DNA from 2 places in the Ruegeria sp. AB10 genome. Region 1 is predicted to be linked to the other one. Evidence: riboswitches for the same ligand, from Rfam matches in the RefSeq annotation. Region 1 holds a riboswitch; the other holds the start of a gene.
What was found. A riboswitch is a leader RNA that binds a small molecule or an ion and turns the genes downstream of it on or off. The one in region 1 is predicted to bind thiamine pyrophosphate.
Positions count from the first base shown of each region.

Region 2: another riboswitch for thiamine pyrophosphate. It lies ahead of thiD (bifunctional hydroxymethylpyrimidine kinase/phosphomethylpyrimidine kinase); the one in region 1 lies ahead of thiB (thiamine ABC transporter substrate binding subunit).

Region 1 covers NZ_JBQGAI010000004.1:399,783-409,294, forward strand. The annotation lists gene ACR0NT_RS11300 (fumarylacetoacetate hydrolase family protein) at 244-945, opposite strand; gene ACR0NT_RS11305 (SDR family oxidoreductase) at 964-1,107, opposite strand; gene ACR0NT_RS11310 (aldehyde dehydrogenase (NADP(+))) at 1,116-2,618, opposite strand; gene ACR0NT_RS11315 (hypothetical protein) at 2,632-2,886, opposite strand; partial or broken gene ACR0NT_RS11320 (IS6 family transposase) at 3,041-3,723, opposite strand; gene ACR0NT_RS11325 (bifunctional aconitate hydratase 2/2-methylisocitrate dehydratase) at 4,003-6,789, shown strand; TPP riboswitch at 6,958-7,063, shown strand; gene thiB (thiamine ABC transporter substrate binding subunit) at 7,096-8,076, shown strand; gene ACR0NT_RS11335 (thiamine/thiamine pyrophosphate ABC transporter permease ThiP) at 8,052-9,512, shown strand, end outside.
Region 2 covers NZ_JBQGAI010000003.1:146,449-155,960, forward strand. The annotation lists partial or broken gene cysQ (3'(2'),5'-bisphosphate nucleotidase CysQ) at 1-660, opposite strand, end outside; gene ACR0NT_RS08135 (ABC-2 transporter permease) at 783-1,604, shown strand; gene ACR0NT_RS08140 (alpha-ketoglutarate-dependent dioxygenase AlkB) at 1,601-2,203, opposite strand; gene dnaK (molecular chaperone DnaK) at 2,417-4,327, shown strand; gene dnaJ (molecular chaperone DnaJ) at 4,402-5,556, shown strand; TPP riboswitch at 5,833-5,939, shown strand; gene thiD (bifunctional hydroxymethylpyrimidine kinase/phosphomethylpyrimidine kinase) at 5,984-6,787, shown strand; gene ACR0NT_RS08160 (FAD-dependent oxidoreductase) at 6,784-7,761, shown strand; gene thiS (sulfur carrier protein ThiS) at 7,745-7,939, shown strand; gene ACR0NT_RS08170 (thiazole synthase) at 7,942-8,706, shown strand; gene ACR0NT_RS08175 (thiamine phosphate synthase) at 8,703-9,299, shown strand; gene ACR0NT_RS08180 (ThiF family adenylyltransferase) at 9,296-9,512, shown strand, end outside.

The DNA of each region.
Region 1 (9,512 bases):
GTGCAGGCAACTTGTATCCAAAATACAAAATGAGTGATGGATTTCCAAGTCCCTTGCACGCCACGATTGCAATCAGGTGAAACACCGCATCTGGTGGCATGGTGGACGAAACTTCATCCCTGTTTCACATCCTTTGTCCAAACCGGTTTCAGGCGTTGGCCGAAATGGCCGGGATGATCGCTTGTTTGCAGAAAAACGAAAACCCCGGTCATCTGACCGGGGTCTCTGTTTCAGTCCGGCGGGTCATCCCTGCACAACGTTCTGACGCTGCACACCCAACCCTTTTATGCCCGGCTCCATCTTGCCGCCAGGCTTCAGATAGGTCTGCGGGTTCTGCCCCATTCCCACGCCCGGAGGTGTTCCGGTCGAGATCACATCACCCGGTTGCAATGACATGAATTGCGACAGGTGCGAGATAACGGTGGCCACACCAAAATGCATCGTGTTCGTCGACCCGTCCTGATAACGGTGGCCGTTCACCTCAAGATACATCGGCAGGTTCTGCGGGTCGGCGATTTCATCCCGCGTCACCAGCCAAGGCCCGATCGGGCCGAACGTGTCCGCTGATTTGCCTTTGACCCACTGACCCGAGCGGTGCAGCTGAAAGTCACGCTCTGACAGGTCGTTGACGACGCAATACCCAGCCACATGGTCCAGCGCCTCGGCCTCGGACACGTATTTTGCCTTTTTGCCGATCACGACCCCCAACTCGACCTCCCAATCGGTCTTGGCCGAGCCGCGCGGGATTTCGACAGTGTCGTTCGCGCCAACGATAGCAGAGGTGGCTTTGAAAAAGATCACCGGTTCGGCGGGCAGCTCCATGCCGCTTTCGGCAGCGTGATCGGCATAGTTCAGACCGATGCAGATGAACTTGCCGACGTGACCGACACAGGCACCGATACGCGGGTCGCCCTCGACAACCTGGCCATAGCGTAAAAGCTTCATTTACTGTTCCTTTTCAATTCAGGTGGTCCAGCCGCCCTCGATGGCAAAGGGCTGTCCTGCGGTGTCGTTGCTTGCGTCGCTTGCAAGATACAGCGCTGGTTCTGCCATTTCCTCGGCGGTTCGACTTCGACCCATCGGCTGGCGCGCGATGAAATCCGTCATCGCGTCTCTCACACATGTTCCGGCAGAAGATCAGTCGGCAGGTTCTGGTAACAGACCGGCCTCAAAAAACGCCGGATCGACAGGGTGCCGACCGAGGTTGCGCCGAAATTGGTCGAGGCTGGGTAGGGGCCGCCATGCACCATGCTGTCACAGACCTCGACACCGGTAGGGAAGCCGTTGGCCAGCAGCCGCCCGGCCTTGCGTTCCAGCACGGGCACCAGTTTGCGCGCGGTGTCCGCATCCTCGGCGTCCATATGCAGGGTGCAGGTCAGTTGCCCTTCGACTGCGCGGGCGATGTCAGTCATCTGATCGACATCACGGGTTCGCACGATGATGCCGGTGGGGCCAAAGACCTCTTCATGCAGGCTGTCATCGGCCAGCCAATTGTCGCCGGAAACGACAAACAGGTTCGGGGCGGCGCTGCGGGGTGCGCTGTCTTGGCTGACGATCTGGGTGACTCCGACGCCTTCAGCGAATTGCGCCACGCCCTTGCGGTACGCGTCCGCGATACCGTTGGTCAGCATCGTTTGTTCGCCCGTCCCGGCCAATGCGGACTGCGCTGCCGCCTGCAGGGCATCCGCGTCCGGTCCATCAACCACAATGGCGATGCCGGGATTGGTGCAGAACTGGCCCGCGCCCATGGTCAATGAACCGGCCCAACCGGTGCCGATTTCGGCGCCCCGCGCCGCAGCGGCTTTGGGCAGAACGAACATCGGGTTGACCGAGCCCAGCTCCCCAAAAAACGGGATGGGTTCGGGGCGTTGGGTGCAGATGTCAAACAGCGCGCGACCGGCGCGCAACGACCCGGTGAAACCGACGGCCCTGATCAGAGGATGCTGGGCCAGGGCCGTTCCGACCCCAATCCCGTCGCTTTGGATCAACGAGAACGTACCAGCGGGGGTGCCGGTTGCCTTGATTGCGGCATCAATCGCCTGCGCGACGATCTCACCGGTGCCGGGATGCGCCGGGTGGCCTTTGACAACCACGGGACAGCCCGCAGCCAGAGCCGCCGCCGTATCTCCACCGGCGACCGAGAACGCCAGCGGGAAGTTCGACGCCCCAAACACCGCAACCGGGCCTATCGGGCGCTGGATCATACGTAGGTCGGGGCGGGGCAGGGGCGCGCGGTCCGGCAGGGCGGGATCGTGGCGTTGGTCCAGATATTCACCGGCTTCGATATGATCGGCAAACAGGCGCAATTGGCCAACAGTCCTGCCCCGCTCACCCTGCAGCCGCGCCTCGGGCAGGCCGGTTTCCTGGCACCCGATTTCGGTAATAGCATCACCGCGCGCGTCAATTTCATCCGCGATCTTCCGCAGCAGCGCGGCCCGTTCAACCCGCGTGGACCAGCCGAAAGTGGCAAAGGCCTCCTCTGCGGCCTGAACGGCGGCGTCCGCATGCGCAGGCGTCCCCACAGAGAAATCATGGCTTGGCCCGTGTGCAGGGTCCGACGCGAAAGTGGCCTCGGTCCCGACCCATTCGCCAGCGATCAGGTGTTTTCCGGTCAACATGTTCAAATCTTCCTTAAATCAGCCCGCGCCGGGCGAGGTTTCGCATCAGGTGGGACGCCCCGAACTTCCTTTCCTGATATTCGGTCGACAGGCGCACCGTGTTGGTCAGCGCGCCCAGCTTGTCGTTTGAAATCGTGACGATATCACCCAGTTTATGGGTGAACCCACCCCCCGGAGTATCGCGATCCTGGGTCGGTGCAAAGAGGGTTCCAAGAAACAGCATCAGTCCGTTGGAATATTGGTAATGCCGCCCGATGGTCTGGGCCACCAGATCGACCGGGTCGCGGCGGATATGCTCCGACGGGGCTGTGTGCGGCAGAACGAGCCAAATGGAAACCGACCCACCTGAAACAAGCGGGTCGGTTCGCCGGGTTCTGTCGCAAATTCCTTTGAAGGGTGGGTAGATGGTGCAGGCGGGTCGATTATCCTGCCAGGTGGGCGAACTGCTGATACGGCAAGAGTCCGGGCGTGGACCAACCTTTCCCGATCATGTTGGCCAGTTCAATTCCAGCCAGAGCGGATGCCGCTGAATCAAACGACTTGAATCCCAACATGGGCCGGATCCGACGTTTGATAAACCGGTGATCGTGTTCAATGATGTTGTTGCGAAACTTCCGCCTCACCATCTCGATTGGTACAGGGCAGCCAAAACCAGTCGGCATCTTGTTTATCGCTTTGATGCCAGCGGTGTTGGCCTGCTTTTGTCGATGACAATCTTCCGTGGCAAACCGTTCGCCTCAAGCGCACGAGCGAAGAACTTGGTCGCGGCCGCTTTGTTCCGGCGCTTGGATAGCATGAAGTCCAGGGTTTTGCCGTGTTTGTTGATGGCGCGATAGAGATAAACCCACTCACCCTTCACTTTCACATGGGTCGCATCCATGCGCCATGAACGGTCGGCAGGACGCTTTTTGTACCGCGAAGCATCAGCTACGAGACCGGCGTATCTGCTCACCTAAGAATTCAGCGTCGCGTGATCCAGTTCAACGCCTCGTTCCGCCAGGGTTTACCTCAGGTCCCTGTATGAAACGCCGCAACGAAGGTAAAAGAAAACCGCGAACAGGATCACATCCTTTGGAAAATGCGCGCCCTTAAATGAAATCGTCACGGCCTACTCCTGTCATGCTCTAGTGTGGGCTACCAGAAATGCTCGCGACCTGACAGGCAGGGGCGACGTTTGTGACAGAGCCCTGACCGGGTACTCTCTGGATGGCTGGGAGTACTGGTTCCGATAAACCGCAGCTGCGGGATGGGTTCATGGGGCGCAGATGGTCCCTTGATATTCTCCGCAGAATGGTATACCGCCGCATACAAATGATTGCCGGGTTGGTCAGAACACCGCGAATCCGGCACATAGCGTCACCAATTGCAAACAGCCGGATCAGCCATGAGCCTTTATACAGACTACCTCAGCGAAATCGAAACCCGCAAGGAACAGGGGTTGCACCCCAAGCCCATCGATGATGGCGCACTTGTCAAAGAGATTGTCGGCCAGATCAAGGATACCGGCAACGCACACCGGGCGGAGTCGCTGAACTTTTTCATCTACAACACGCTGCCGGGCACAACCAGCGCCGCAGGTGAAAAGGCCAAGTTCCTGAAAGAGATCATTTTGGGCGAGGCCGCTGTCGAGGAAATCTCGGTTCCCTTCGCGTTCGAACTGCTGTCGCACATGAAAGGCGGCCCCTCGGTCGAGGTTCTGCTGGACCTGGCCCTGGGCGATGACGCCGCGATTGCGGGTCAGGCTGCCGACGTGCTGAAGTCGCAGGTTTTCCTGTATGACGCCGACACCGACCGGTTGAAGGCCGCGTTCGAGGCCGGCAATGCGGTGGCGAAGGACATTCTGGAAAGCTATGCCAAGGCCGAGTTCTTCACTAAGCTTCCTGATCTGGACGAAGAAGTAAAAGTCGTGACCTATATCGCCGGTGAAGGTGATATTTCGACAGACCTGATGTCGCCGGGCGCCGAGGCGCATTCGCGTTCCGACCGAGAGTTGCACGGCCAGTGTTTCAGCACTCCGGAAGCCCAGGCCGAGATTCGCGCATTGCGTAAAGCGCATCCTGATGCCCGCGTGATGATGATCTCGGAAAAAGGCACCATGGGTGTGGGGTCGTCGCGCATGTCAGGGATCAACAACGTGGCGCTGTGGACCGGCAAGCAGGCCAGCCCTTACGTGCCTTTCGTCAACATCGCGCCGGTCGTGGCGGGCACCAATGGTATCTCTCCGATCTTCCAGACCACCGTTGGCGTGACCGGTGGTATCGGCATCGACCTGAAGAACTGGGTCAAGAAGGTCGACGAAGACGGCAACGCGATCCTGAACAATGACGGCAACCCGATCCTGGAAGAGGCCTATTCGGTCGCAACCGGCACGGTTCTGAAGATCAACACCAAAGACCACAAGCTGCTGAGCGAAGATGGCGAAGAGCTGGCCGATGTGTCCGCGTCCTTCACGCCGCAGAAAGTGGAGTTCATGAAGGCGGGCGGGTCTTACGCGGTTGTTTTCGGCAAGAAGCTGCAGACATTTGCGGCCGAGACGCTGGGCGTCGAAGCGCCCTTGGTCTTTGCCCCGTCGAAGGAAATCAGCCACGAAGGCCAGGGCCTGACTGCGGTCGAGAAGATCTTTAACAAGAACGCGGTCGGCACCACGCCGGGCAAGACCTTGCACGCCGGGTCGGATGTGCGTGTGAAGGTCAACATCGTCGGCTCGCAGGACACCACCGGCCTGATGACCATGCAGGAACTTGAGGCGATGGCGGCAACGGTCGTGGCGCCCAGCGTTGATGGCGCCTATCAGTCGGGCTGCCACACCGCATCGGTCTGGGATACCAAGGCACAGGCCAACACGCCGCGCCTGATGAAGTTCATGAACGATTTCGGCCTTGTCACCGGTCGTGACCCGAAAGGCGTCTATCACGCGATGACCGACGTGATCCACAAGGTGCTGAACGATATCACCGTGGATGACTGGTCGGTCATCATCGGCGGCGACAGCCACACCCGCATGTCCAAAGGCGTGGCCTTCGGGGCTGACTCGGGCACCGTGGCACTGGCGCTGGCCACCGGCGAAGCCTCTATGCCGATCCCGGAATCGGTCAAGGTGACCTTCAAGGGCAACATGGCCGAGCACATGGACTTCCGCGATGTGGTGCACGCCACCCAGGCGCAGATGCTGGAACAGCATGGCGACAACGTGTTCCAGGGCCGCGTGATCGAAGTGCATATAGGCACGCTGCTGGCGGATCAGGCCTTTACCTTCACCGACTGGACCGCCGAGATGAAGGCTAAGGCTTCGGTCTGTATTTCCAATGACGACACCCTGATCGGTTCGCTGGAACTGGCCAAGTCGCGCATCCAGATCATGATCGACAAGGGTATGGAGCATGAAAACGGCATGCTGCAAAAGCTGATCAACATCGCGGACGCTCGCATCGCCGAGATCAAGTCGGGTGAAAATCCGGCTCTGCGCCCAGATGACAACGCGAAGTACTTCGCCGAGGTTGTCGTCGATCTGGATCAGATCGTCGAGCCGATGATCGCCGACCCGGACGTTAACAACGCCGATGTTTCCAAGCGCTACACCCACGACACGATCCGCCCGATCTCTTACTACAATGCAGAAAAGCAGGTGGATCTGGGCTTTGTCGGCTCGTGCATGGTGCACAAGGGGGATATCAAGATCGTCGCGCAGATGCTGAAGAACCTGGAAAAGGAAACCGGCAAGGTCGAATTCAAGGCGCCGCTGGTTGTAGCGGCCCCGACCTACAACATCATCGACGAGTTGAAGGCGGAGGGCGACTGGGAAGTGCTTGAGAAATACTCGGGCTTCGAGTTCGACGACCTGTTCCCGAAAACGCAGGCGCGCACCGAGTATGAGAATATTCTCTATCTCGAGCGTCCCGGCTGTAACCTCTGCATGGGTAACCAGGAGAAAGCCGCCAAGGGTGACACGGTTCTGGCCACCTCGACCCGCCTGTTCCAGGGCCGCGTCGTGGCAGATGCACCGGACAAGAAAGGCGAAAGCCTGCTGGCCTCGACCCCGGTTGTCGTGCTGTCGGCCATCCTGGGCCGAACGCCGAAGATCGAAGAGTACAAGGCGGCGGTCGAAGGCATCGACCTGACCAAGTTCGCCCCGCCCGTGGTGCCGGAAAACACCAAATCGGCGCATTTCTAAGACCAGTCAGGCCGGTTCATCACGAACCGGCCTGAACGTTTCCCGACAGCGGATTTCATGATCCCGCCCGCTTGACCACGGTGATGTCAAAACACGAACCGGACGGGTGAAATAGGTGAAACCCGACCAACAGGCGGGTTGTCTTTTGATCGGTTCCCGCCTAGTCAGAGCCTCACCTCGGGGTGCGTGGCGTGGCTACGCTGAGATGCCTTTGGCGAACCCGTTGAACCTGAACCGGCTAGAACCGGCGGAGGGAAAGGTGACGGTTTCATCCATCCTTGCCCTCTCGCCGCAATGGAGGATGACATGAAACATCTGATGATTGCTGCGGGACTCCTGAGCGCAACCACGGCCATTGCGGCCGATAAACCTCAGCTGACCGTGTATACCTATGACAGCTTTGTCTCGGACTGGGGCCCCGGCCCACAAGTGAAAGAGGCGTTTGAGGCTGTCTGTGACTGCGAGCTGAACCTTGTCGGCGTCGAGGACGGCGCGGCGCTGTTATCGCGTATCCGGCTTGAGGGTGAGAACTCGGACGCTGACGTTGTGCTGGGGCTGGATACCAACCTGATCAATGCGGCCAAGGAAACCGGCCTGTTTGCGCCCAGCTCGGTCAGCGCGGAATACACGCTGCCGATCGAGTGGACGGATGAGGTGTTCGCGCCCTATGACTGGGGCTATTTCGCCTTTGTCCATAACGCCGATGCTGCGGCGCCCGCGAATTTCCGTGAACTGGCCGAGGGTGACACCAAGATCATCATTCAGGACCCGCGCGCCTCGACCCCCGGTCTGGGGCTGCTTTTGTGGGTGCAGGCAGCTTATGGTGATGAGGCGGCGGATATCTGGGCAGGTCTGGCCGACAATATCGTCACCGTGACCAAGGGCTGGTCCGAGGCGTATGGCCTGTTTCTGGAAGGTGAGGCCGACATGGTTCTCAGCTACACCACATCGCCTGCCTATCACCTGATCGCCGAGGAAGACGCCAGCAAAGCGGCGGCTGCTTTTGACGAAGGTCATTATATGCAGGTCGAGGTCGCGGCAAAGCTGGCCGGGACCGACCAGCCGGAACTGGCGGATCAGTTCCTGAGATTCATGGTTTCGGACGCGTTCCAACAGATCATTCCGACCACCAACTGGATGTATCCGGCGGTGACTCCGGCAGCGGGGCTGCCCGACGGGTTCGACACGCTGATTCAGCCGGAAAAATCCCTGCTGTATTCTCCGGATGAGGCCGCCGCTGTGCGGGATCAGGCGCTTGCGGAATGGCTGAGCGCGCTCAGCCAGTAAGCCCCTGGCCGGGCGTTGGCGCGGCGGCTTTGGTGGCCGCGCTGATTCTGGGGACCCTTGCCGCTGTTGCCCTGCGAGCCGACGCGGCGGGGGGCTTCGGCCCGGCGGATTGGGCTGCGCTGCGGTTCACACTTGTTCAGGCGGTATTGTCGGCCCTGTTCAGCGCGGCGCTGGCAGTGCCGGTGGCGCGGGCGCTGGCCCGGCGCCGGTTTCCGGGGCGGCGGGTGCTGATCGCGCTGTTGGGCGCGCCGTTCATTCTGCCGGTCATCGTGGCGATCCTCGGTCTGTTGCAGGTCTTTGGCCGCGCGGGCTGGATTTCGGATTTTTTGGGAGTTTTCGGCCTGCCGCCGATGCGGATTTACGGGTTGCACGGCGTTGTTCTGGCGCATGTGTTCTTCAACCTGCCGTTGGCCACGCGGCTGATCCTGCAGGCGTGGCAGGAAATCCCCGCCGAACGTTTTCGTCTGGCCGCGCAGTTGGGCTGTGACGGAATGGCGATGTTCCGCCTGATCGAGCTGCCGATGCTGAGGCGCATCCTGCCCGGCGTGCTGGCGGTGATCTTTGCCATCTGTCTGACCAGTTTTGCCGTTGCCCTCACCTTGGGCGGGGGACCGCGGGCAACAACGATCGAACTCGCCATCTATCAGGCCTTTACCTATGATTTCGACCTTGGCCGGGCAGCGTTGCTGTCGGCGTTGCAACTGGCGCTGACCGCGGCGGCTGCGCTGGCGGCCCTGAAGTTTTCGCGCGGAGACGGGTTTGGAGCCGGGCTGGACAGAGCCATCCGCCGCTGGGATGGCGGTGCGCCAATACTTGATGCGTTTTGGATTCTGGCGGCGGCGGCGTTTCTGCTGCTGCCTTTGGCGGCGGTGGTGATTTCGGGGCTTTCGGGGCTGTTCGAGATGCCTTCACTGGTGTTCCGCGCGGCGCTGACCTCGGTTCTGGTGGCGGCGGCCAGCGCGGCCGTTCTATTGATGCTGGCCTTGCCCATGGCCATGGCCGTTGCGACCGGACGGTACGGTATTGTCGAACTCAGCGGTATTCTGGGGCTGGCAGCCTCGCCCTTGGTGATCGGCACCGGCCTGTTCATCCTGATCCGCCCGATGGCCAACCCGGCGGCACTGGCGTTGCCGGTCACGGCGCTGGTAAATGCGGTTATGGCGCTGCCGTTCGGCCTGCGTATTCTGGTGCCCGCCGCGCGGGACGTGGTCACCCGGCATGGGCGGCTGGCACTGTCGCTGGACATGGACAAAACGACCTTTTTCACGAGGATTCTGCTGCCCCGCATGCGCCCGCAAATCCGCTTTTCCGCCGGTCTTGCCGCTGCGCTGTCCATGGGGGATCTCGGTGTCATTGCGTTGTTCGCCGATCCGCAGATCGCAACCTTGCCGCTGCAGATTTACCGGTTGATGGGGGCCTATCAGATGCAGGCGGCG
Region 2 (9,512 bases), on a different contig from region 1:
TGCGGCGGTGTCCCATTCCATCGTGCGGCCGACGCGGGGATACAGATCCGCCTCGCCGGTGGCGACCAGGCAGAACTTCAGCGACGATCCCGCGCTCTTGCTGTCCTGCACCTCGTACTTGTTGATGTAATCTTCGGTCGCCTGATCCCGGTGCGATTTGGACGCCACGATCAACAGCGCGGAATTGTCCGGTTCAGAGACTGAAATCGGCGTCACATCCCCGGCCTGTGCCTTGTCCAACGCTCCGGTTTCCTCGACCGCCTGACCATCGGCCTGGGTATAGAACATCCGCCCCTTGGCCGGAGCGTACACTACGCCACGGGTCGGAACGCCATTTTCCACCAGCGCGATGTTCACGGTGAAATCGCCGCGGCGGTTGATGAATTCCTTGGTGCCGTCCAGCGGGTCGACGATCAGGAACGTATCACTCTTTTCCGAATGCGAGTCGGCCTGTTCCTCGGTCACAAGCAGGATGTCGGGGAAGGCGTCGCGCAGACCGGCCGAGATCAGGGCATCTGCGGCCTCATCCGCTTCGGTCACGGGGCTGGCGTCGGATTTGACTTTGACGTCGAAATCATCCGAATTGTAGATTTCCATGATCTTGTCGCCCGCTTCCAGGGCCAGACGTCGAATGACGGGAATGAGGGCGTCGTAGGTCACAAAAATGCTCCGTTCCTGTGATTTGTTGATCGAATATCCTGACGGCCTTATGATGTGCCGGTTACGGATCGGCAAGAAATTCGTGGCAGATTGCAGGCGAAAAAACGGGAAAGACGCTTCGGGTGTATTATTTCAAGCGAAACCGGACACTACTGGGCGGCGCGTTCACAACCGCCGAGCTTATTTTCCATGCGGTTGTCCGCAGCGTGCGATCACAGCATCACAACGCCGTGCTGGCGATCCTGATCAATATCCTGCAAGTGCTGGCGCTGGTGGCCGTGTTTTACACGATCATGTCCTTCCTGGGTCCGCGCATTGCCAGAATCCGCGGAGAGTTTGTTCTGTACCTTCTGTCCGGTGTGTTTTTGTTCCTGACGCATATCAGATCGGTCGGCATTGTGGCGGGGGTCAGTACCGGGGGTAATCCGATGATGCTGCACTCGCCGATGAACATGATGGTCATGTTGTTGGCGACCGCCTTCGGTGCGCTTTATACGCAGGTTGTCACGATCATCGTGATCCTGTTTCTCTACAGTGTCACAGTAGCCCCGCTCGAGATTCAGGACCCCGGCGGCGCGTTTGCGATGTTGATACTGGCCTGGTTTACCGGCTGTTCCGTTGGCGTGGTGTTCATGGCCCTGAAGCCCTGGTTGCCGACGGTTTCCACGATTCTGAACAACATATATCGGCGTCTGAACATGATTTTTTCGGGAAAGATGTTCGTCGCCAATGCGCTGGGCGGTGCCACGCTGGCCATGTTTGCGTGGAACCCGCTGTTTCACATCATCGACCAGTGCCGGGGCTTCGTGTTCCGCAACTACTATCCGCGCAACACCAGTTGGGAATATGCGCTTTGGGTGGGGGTTGCGCTGTTGCTGATCGGACTGCTTGGTATCTTCTTCTCGCGCCAGCACGTATCGCAAAGCTGGAGCGCGCGCCGCTAGCCCGCCACCCGCAGGGTCAGGTTGATCCGGCCGCCCTTGGGCAGCAGTTTCGAGGACCCGAACCGGATACGGTCGATCCCGTGATAGGTCAGCCGGGCCGGACCGCCCATGATCACCACATCGCCCGAGCTCAGCCAGATCGACTCGGTCTTGCCGCCGCGGGTCTGGTTGCCAATGCGAAACAGCGCGTCATCGCCCAGCGAGATTGACAGCACGGGCCAGGAAAAATCGGCCTCGTCCTTGTCCTGATGCAGCCCCATCCGGGCGCCTTCGCCGTAATAGTTGATCAGACAGCAGTCCGGGTCTCGATCCGGGCTGGCCAGATCCCGCCAGATATCGAGCACGGCATCGGGGATCGCGGGCCAGTCGGCCCCCTTGGGATGCTGCGGCTGGTACCTGTACCCGGCCTTGTCGGTCACCCAGCCCAAAGATCCGGCCGAGGTCATGCGCACCGACATCGCCTTGCCCGACGGTGTCACCGGCCGGAACAAAGGGGCGGATTTCAGAATCGGGCGCAAAAGCTCGATCAGCTGCGCCTGTGCAGAGGCATCCAGCCAGGCTTTTCTGATATCAAATCCGCGCAAAAGCAGCCGCGCCATTCAAGATTCCCCAATCCTTGCCAAAACCTTGCCAAAAAAGGCGCCAGATTCCCGAAAACCTGCGTTTTACAACGCTTGCAGGCCTCTCATCCCGCCCTTATATACGCCGGGACGCGCGATGGTGTAGGGCCGTTCGCGCATATCAGATCGGGGCCGGGTGCCATAACGGGTCCGGACCTCGGACATCGCCTTGAAGAGAAAGGGATTGAACATATGGGAAAAGTAATCGGGATTGACCTCGGGACCACCAACTCGTGTGTGGCCATCATGGACGGCTCGCAGCCGAAGGTCATCGAGAACGCCGAAGGGGCGCGGACCACGCCCTCGATCGTCGCCTTCACCGAAGATGAGCGACTGGTCGGTCAGCCTGCAAAACGTCAGGCGGTCACCAACCCCGACAACACGATCTTTGGCGTCAAGCGTCTGATCGGTCGTCGTGTGGATGATGCAGAAGTCGAAAAAGACAAGAAAATGGTGCCGTATGCCATCGTCGATGGCGGCAATGGCGACGCGTGGGTTGAAGCCCGCGGTGAAAAATACTCCCCAAGCCAGATCTCGGCCTTCACTCTGGGCAAGATGAAGGAAACCGCAGAAAGCTATCTGGGTGAGGAAGTCACGCAGGCGGTCATCACCGTTCCGGCCTACTTCAACGACGCACAGCGTCAGGCCACCAAAGACGCCGGTAAGATCGCCGGTCTGGAAGTGCTGCGGATCATCAACGAGCCGACAGCGGCGGCTCTGGCCTATGGTCTGGACAAGGAAGAAACCCAAACCATCGCGGTTTATGACCTTGGTGGCGGTACCTTCGACGTGACCATTCTGGAAATCGACGACGGTCTGTTCGAGGTCAAGTCGACCAACGGCGACACCTTCCTGGGTGGTGAAGACTTTGACATGCGCATCGTCAACTACCTGGCGGACGAGTTCAAAAAGGAACACGGCGTCGACCTGTCTGCCGACAAGATGGCTCTGCAGCGTCTGAAAGAAGCCGCTGAAAAAGCCAAGATCGAACTCAGCTCGACCTCGCAGACCGAAATCAACCAGCCGTTCATCTCGATGGGTTCGAACGGTCAGCCGCTGCACATGGTTATGAAGCTGACCCGTGCCAAGCTGGAATCGCTGGTGTCGGACCTGATCAAGAAGTCGATGAAGCCCTGCCAGGCCGCGCTGAAAGATGCCGGTCTGTCGGCGGGTGACATTGACGAGGTTGTTCTGGTCGGTGGTATGACCCGGATGCCGAAAGTCATCGAAGAGGTCACCAAGTTCTTCGGCAAAGAGCCGCACAAGGGTGTGAACCCGGACGAAGTGGTCGCCATGGGCGCCGCCATTCAGGCAGGTGTTCTGCAGGGCGACGTCAAAGACGTGGTTCTGCTGGACGTGACCCCGCTGTCGCTGGGTATCGAAACGCTGGGTGGCGTGTTCACCCGCCTGATCGACCGGAACACCACGATCCCGACCAAAAAGTCTCAGGTCTTCTCGACCGCAGAAGACAACCAGAACGCCGTAACCATCCGCGTGTTCCAGGGTGAGCGTGAAATGGCTGCGGACAACAAGATTCTGGGTCAGTTCAACCTCGAAGACATCCCGCCCGCACCGCGCGGTATGCCTCAGATCGAGGTGACCTTCGACATCGACGCCAACGGCATTGTCTCGGTTTCGGCCAAGGACAAAGGCACCGGCAAAGAGCAGAAGATCACCATCCAGGCCTCGGGCGGTCTGTCGGATGACGATATCGAAAAGATGGTCAAGGACGCCGAAGAGAACGCGGAAGCCGACAAGGAACGCCGCGAGCTGGTCGACGCCAAGAACCAGGCGGAAAGCCTGATCCATTCGACCGAAAAGTCGATGGAAGAGCACGCCGACAAGGTCGACCCGACCACTATCGAAGCCATCGAACTGGCGATTGCCGCACTGAAGGACGAGCTGGAAACCGAAAATGCCGACAAGATCAAGTCCGGCATCCAGAACGTCACCGAAGCCGCGATGAAGCTGGGCGAAGCCATTTACAAGGCGCAAGCCGATGAGGCCGAGGATGAGCCTGTGGCGGCGGATGCCGCTCCGGCTGGTGATGACGACATTGTCGACGCCGAGTTCGAAGACCTGGACGAAGACAAGCGTAACTAACGGGTAACCGGGCCAATGCGGGCCGGTCCGGTTGCCGGGCCGGCCCGATTACGTTGAGGCAGAAGGAAACACTGATGTCAAAACGCGACTATTACGATGTGCTGGGCGTTGCCAAGGGCGCATCGGCGGACGAGATCAAAAAGGGTTTTCGCAAGAAGGCCAAGGAACTGCATCCCGACCGCAACAAAGACAACCCGGATGCCGAGGCGCAGTTCAAAGAAGCCAATGAGGCTTATGACGTTCTGCGCGATGCCGACAAAAAGGCTGCCTATGACCGCTTTGGCCACGCCGCGTTCGAAAACGGCATGGGTGGTGGCGGTGGCCGTCCCGGTGGCGGCTTTGGTCAGGGCGATTTTTCCAGCGCGTTCTCGGATGTGTTCGACGATCTGTTCGGCGATTTCATGGGCGGCCAGCGCGGTGGTGCCGGTGGCGGGCGCCGTGCCGCGCGGGGGTCCGACCTGCGCTATAACCTGCGTGTGACGCTGGAAGAGGCGTTCTCGGGCCTGCAGAAAACCATCAGCGTTCCGGCTGCCGTGGCCTGTTCGGCCTGTGACGGTTCGGGTGCCGAAGGCGGCGTGGAGCCGACCACCTGCCCGACCTGTTCCGGCATGGGCAAGGTCCGCGCGCAGCAGGGATTTTTCACCGTCGAACGCAGTTGCCCCACCTGTTCCGGTTTGGGCCAGATCATCAAGAACCCCTGTAAATCCTGCGGTGGTGCAGGCCGCGTAGAGAAAGAACGCGCGCTGTCCGTGAACATCCCCGCCGGTGTCGAGACCGGCACCCGTATCCGTTTGGCGGGTGAGGGTGAGGCCGGGATGCGCGGTGGCCCTCCGGGTGATCTGTATATCTTTGTCGAAGTGTCCGATCACAAACTGTTCGAGCGCGACAGTGTAAATCTCTATTGCCGTGTGCCGGTCAGCATGGCCAAGGCCGCGCTGGGCGGATCGATCGAAGTGCCCACCATCGACGGTGGACGCGGTCGCGTGCAGATACCGGCTGGCAGCCAATCGGGCCGTCAGATGCGTCTGCGCGGCAAGGGTATGCCTGCCCTGCGCGGTGGCGGTGTTGGTGACATGTTCATCGAACTGGCCGTGGAAACACCGGTCAACCTGACCAGCCGCCAGAAAGAGCTGCTGAAAGAGTTCGATGATCTGGGTGAAGATAACCACCCGGAATCAAACAGCTTTTTCTCATCCGTCAAGTCCTTCTGGGACGGGATGAAAGGCTGATACAACAAAACAGGCCGCACCGATTGGGGCGGCCTTTTGCTTAAGGGGGCTCTGCCCCCGCCGCCCTTTGGGCGACTCCCCCGGGATATTTATAGACAGATGAAGCAGGGGATCCGGACTTCATCTGTCTGAAAATATCCCGGAGCGCGAGGCAGAGCCTCGCTAAATTCCTTCAATTCATTGCGCGCGCATAGGTTGGTCTTATTTACCTGCCGGATGTGGTCTTACGATCCGAAGATTGCCGCTTGATTTTCTCCCCCTTGCCTGAGATTGTCCGCCCAACCGTTGGGGTGCCCCGATCAAGGGGCTGAGAGGCGTGAATGCGCTAACCCATCGAACCTGATCCGGGCAATACCGGCGTAGGGAACGGTCTAACATGCACAGACGTTTTCCATGCTGCGTTGCCCATTAATGATGGAGCAACGATATGGCGCATATTGCCCTGACTATTGCGGGCTCGGACAGTGGCGGCGGGGCCGGGATACAGGCGGATCTCAAGGCGATGTCCGCATTGGGCGTATACGGCGCCAGCGTGATCACGGCGGTGACGGCGCAGAATACCCGGGCCGTGACAGCGGTGCATGGGATTCCTCTGGATGTGGTGTCCGCCCAGATCGAGGCGGTTCTGACCGACCTGGACGTCGGTGCGATCAAGATCGGGATGCTGGCGACACCAGAGATCATACAGACGGTTGCGGACTCCATTGCCGGGTTTGATGGCCCGGTTGTGCTGGACCCGGTGATGATTGCCAAATCGGGGGATGCATTGCTGGCGCAGGACGCGGTGCAGACCTTGCGCGATATTCTTGTACCACAAGCCACGTTGCTGACCCCGAACCTGCCCGAAGCCGCCTGTTTGTTGGAGAGTGCCGAGGCCGAAACGTCTGACCAGATGGTTGCGCAAGGGCTGGCCTTGTGCGGGCTGGGCGCAGGTTCGGTGCTGATGAAAGGGGGACATGGCCGCGGGACTGTCTGCCATGACATGCTGGTCGATGCCTCCGGTCTCGTGGCCGAGTTCACCTCCCCCCGACGCGAGACGCGAAACACGCATGGTACAGGGTGCACCTTGTCGTCGTCGATTGCGGCGGGGCTGGCTCGGGGGCTTGGTCTGACCGACGCGGTTGGGCAGGCGCATGACTATCTGCAGGGGGCGATCGCCCGGGCGGACGGTCTGATGATCGGGCAGGGGCACGGGCCGGTGCATCACTTCCACCGGGTCTGGCCCGCGTGACGGTTTGGTCGGTCATAGGGTCCGGGGTGGCCGGATTGGCAGTGGCCAGCGAGCTTGTCTCGCGGGGCGCCAAGGTTCAGGTTTTTGATCCCGCAGGCCCTCCGGGTCCGCATGGGTGTTCCTGGTGGGCGGGCGGCATGCTGGCCCCGTGGTGTGAGTATGAAAACGCCGAGGAACCTGTGCTGCGGTTGGGGCAAGCTGCATTGGATTGGTGGGCGGCGCGCACGCCAGTGGAGCGGCAGGGTACGCTGGTTGTGGCCAACCCGCGCGATCTGCCCGATCTGCGCCGGTTTGCCCGCCGGACCGAGGGGTACAGCGAAGTCACGCAACCCGAAATCGCTCAATTAGAGCCTGATTTGCACGGATTCGCCAAAGGTCTCTATTTCACGAATGAAGCCCATCTGGACCCACGCCGGGCCTTGCGGGACATTCATGGGCAACTGCTGGAACAAGGCGTCGAATTCCACCGCAAACTCGCCCCATCACGGCTTGAAAATGCAATTGACTGCCGGGGACTGCACGCCCGCGAGGTGCTGCACGATCTGCGCGGCGTGAAGGGCGAGATGCTGGTGATCCGTTGCCCGGACGTGACCCTGACCCGGCCTGTGCGTCTGCTGCACCCAAGAATGCCGCTTTACATCGTGCCGCGTGGGGACGGCGTCTACATGCTGGGCGCGACGATGATCGAAAGCGAGGACAGCAGCCGCATCACCGCGCGGTCGATGCTGGAACTGCTCAGCGCCGCCTATGCACTGAATCCCGCTTTTGGTGAGGCTGAGGTATTGGAGATCGGCGTCGATCTGCGCCCGACCTTTCCCGACAACCTGCCGCGCATTCGGCGGCTGGGGCGCACGATCTATGCCAATGGCCTCTATCGCCACGGCTATCTGCTGGCCCCGGCGCTGGCGCAGGGTGTGGCGGATCTGGCGCTGGACAACAAACATTCGGAGATGGTCGATGAAGATCGTGCTTAATGGCGAACCGCGCGAAGTGCGGGCTGAAACTCTTACGGAGCTGCTGGTCGAATGCGGATTCTCGGGGCGGGTGGCCACGGCCGTGAATGAGGATTTCGTGCCCTCGGGTCTGCGCATGGCCCACACATTGACCGACGGCGATCGGATCGAAGTTGTCGCGCCGATGCAGGGGGGGTGAAGATGAAGACTTTCTACGGCACCTCTCTGCCCAACCCCCTGATGCTGGGTACGGCGCAATATCCCAGCCCTGCGATCCTGGAACAGGCGTTTCGGGACAGTGGCGCAGGGGTTGCCACGGTATCACTGCGGCGCGAATCCGGGGCGGGGCAGACATTCTGGCAGATGATCCGCGAATTGGGCGTGCTGGTCCTGCCCAACACCGCCGGGTGTCACACGGTCAAAGAGGCCGTGACCACCGCCCATATGGCGCGGGAGGTGTTCGATACCAAATGGATCAAGCTGGAACTGATCGACCATACCGACAGCCTGCAGCCGGATGTGTTCCAACTGGTCGAGGCCGCCCGCATTCTGACTGAAGACGGGTTTCAGGTCTTCCCCTACACCACTGACGATCTGATCGTGGGCGAACGTCTGCTGGCGGCAGGGTGCGAGGTTTTGATGCCCTGGGGCGCGCCGATTGGATCGGGACGGGGGCTGAACAACGTCTATGCCCTGCGCGCGATGCGGGCCGAATTCCCGGATGTGCCGCTGGTGATCGACGCCGGGATCGGTTTGCCCAGCCACGCGGCGCAGGCGATGGAGTTGGGGTATGACGCGGTGCTGCTGAATACCGCCGTGGCGCGGGCGGGCGATCCGGCGGCGATGGCCAAGGCGATGATGCTGGCGATTGAAGCGGGGCAGTTGGCGCATCAGGCTGACCCGATCGAGGCGCGCGATATGGCCGAACCCTCAACCCCGGTGATCGGAAAGGCGTTCCTGTTATGAGGCTGGACCGGTTTTACCCGATCTTCGATCACTCGGAGTGGCTGCGTCGGATGCTGCCGTTGGGTGTGAAATTCGTGCAATTGAGGATCAAGGACCAGCCCGACGCGGTGGTGCGCGACCAGATTGCCCTGTCACGCGATCTGTGCTGCGAACATGGTGCGGTGCTGGTGGTGAATGACTATTGGCAAGACGCTATCGATCTGGGCTGCGACTGGATCCATCTGGGGCAGGAGGATCTGGACGACGCCGATCTGAAAGCCATCCGCAAGGCGGGCCTCAAGCTGGGCGTATCCACCCACGACGATGAGGAGCTTAAACGGGTGCTGGCCATGGACCCGGACTATGTCGCGTTGGGGCCGGTCTATCCGACCATCCTGAAAAAGATGAAATGGCATCAACAGGGCCTACCGCGTGTCACCGAATGGAAAGAGCGTGTGGGCAATATTCCTCTGGTCGGCATAGGTGGCATGAGCGTCGAACGCGCGCCGGGCGTGTTGCAGGCGGGGGCTGATATCGTTTCGGTCGTCACCGACATTACGCTGAACACCGATCCAGAGGCCCGCGTACGCCAATGGATCGAGGTCACGAGATGAGCCGCTATGCCCGACAGATGATCCTGCCGGAAGTTGGCGCAGAAGGGCAGGCCCGCTTGTCCGCCGCGCGGGTTCAGGTGGTGGGCGCGGGGGGGCTGGCCGCCCCTGCGCTGCCGCTGCTGGCCGGGGCCGGGGTCGGACAGTTGACGATCATGGATCGCGATGAGGTCGCTCTGTCGAACCTGCACCGGCAGACCTTGTTTAGGCAGTCTG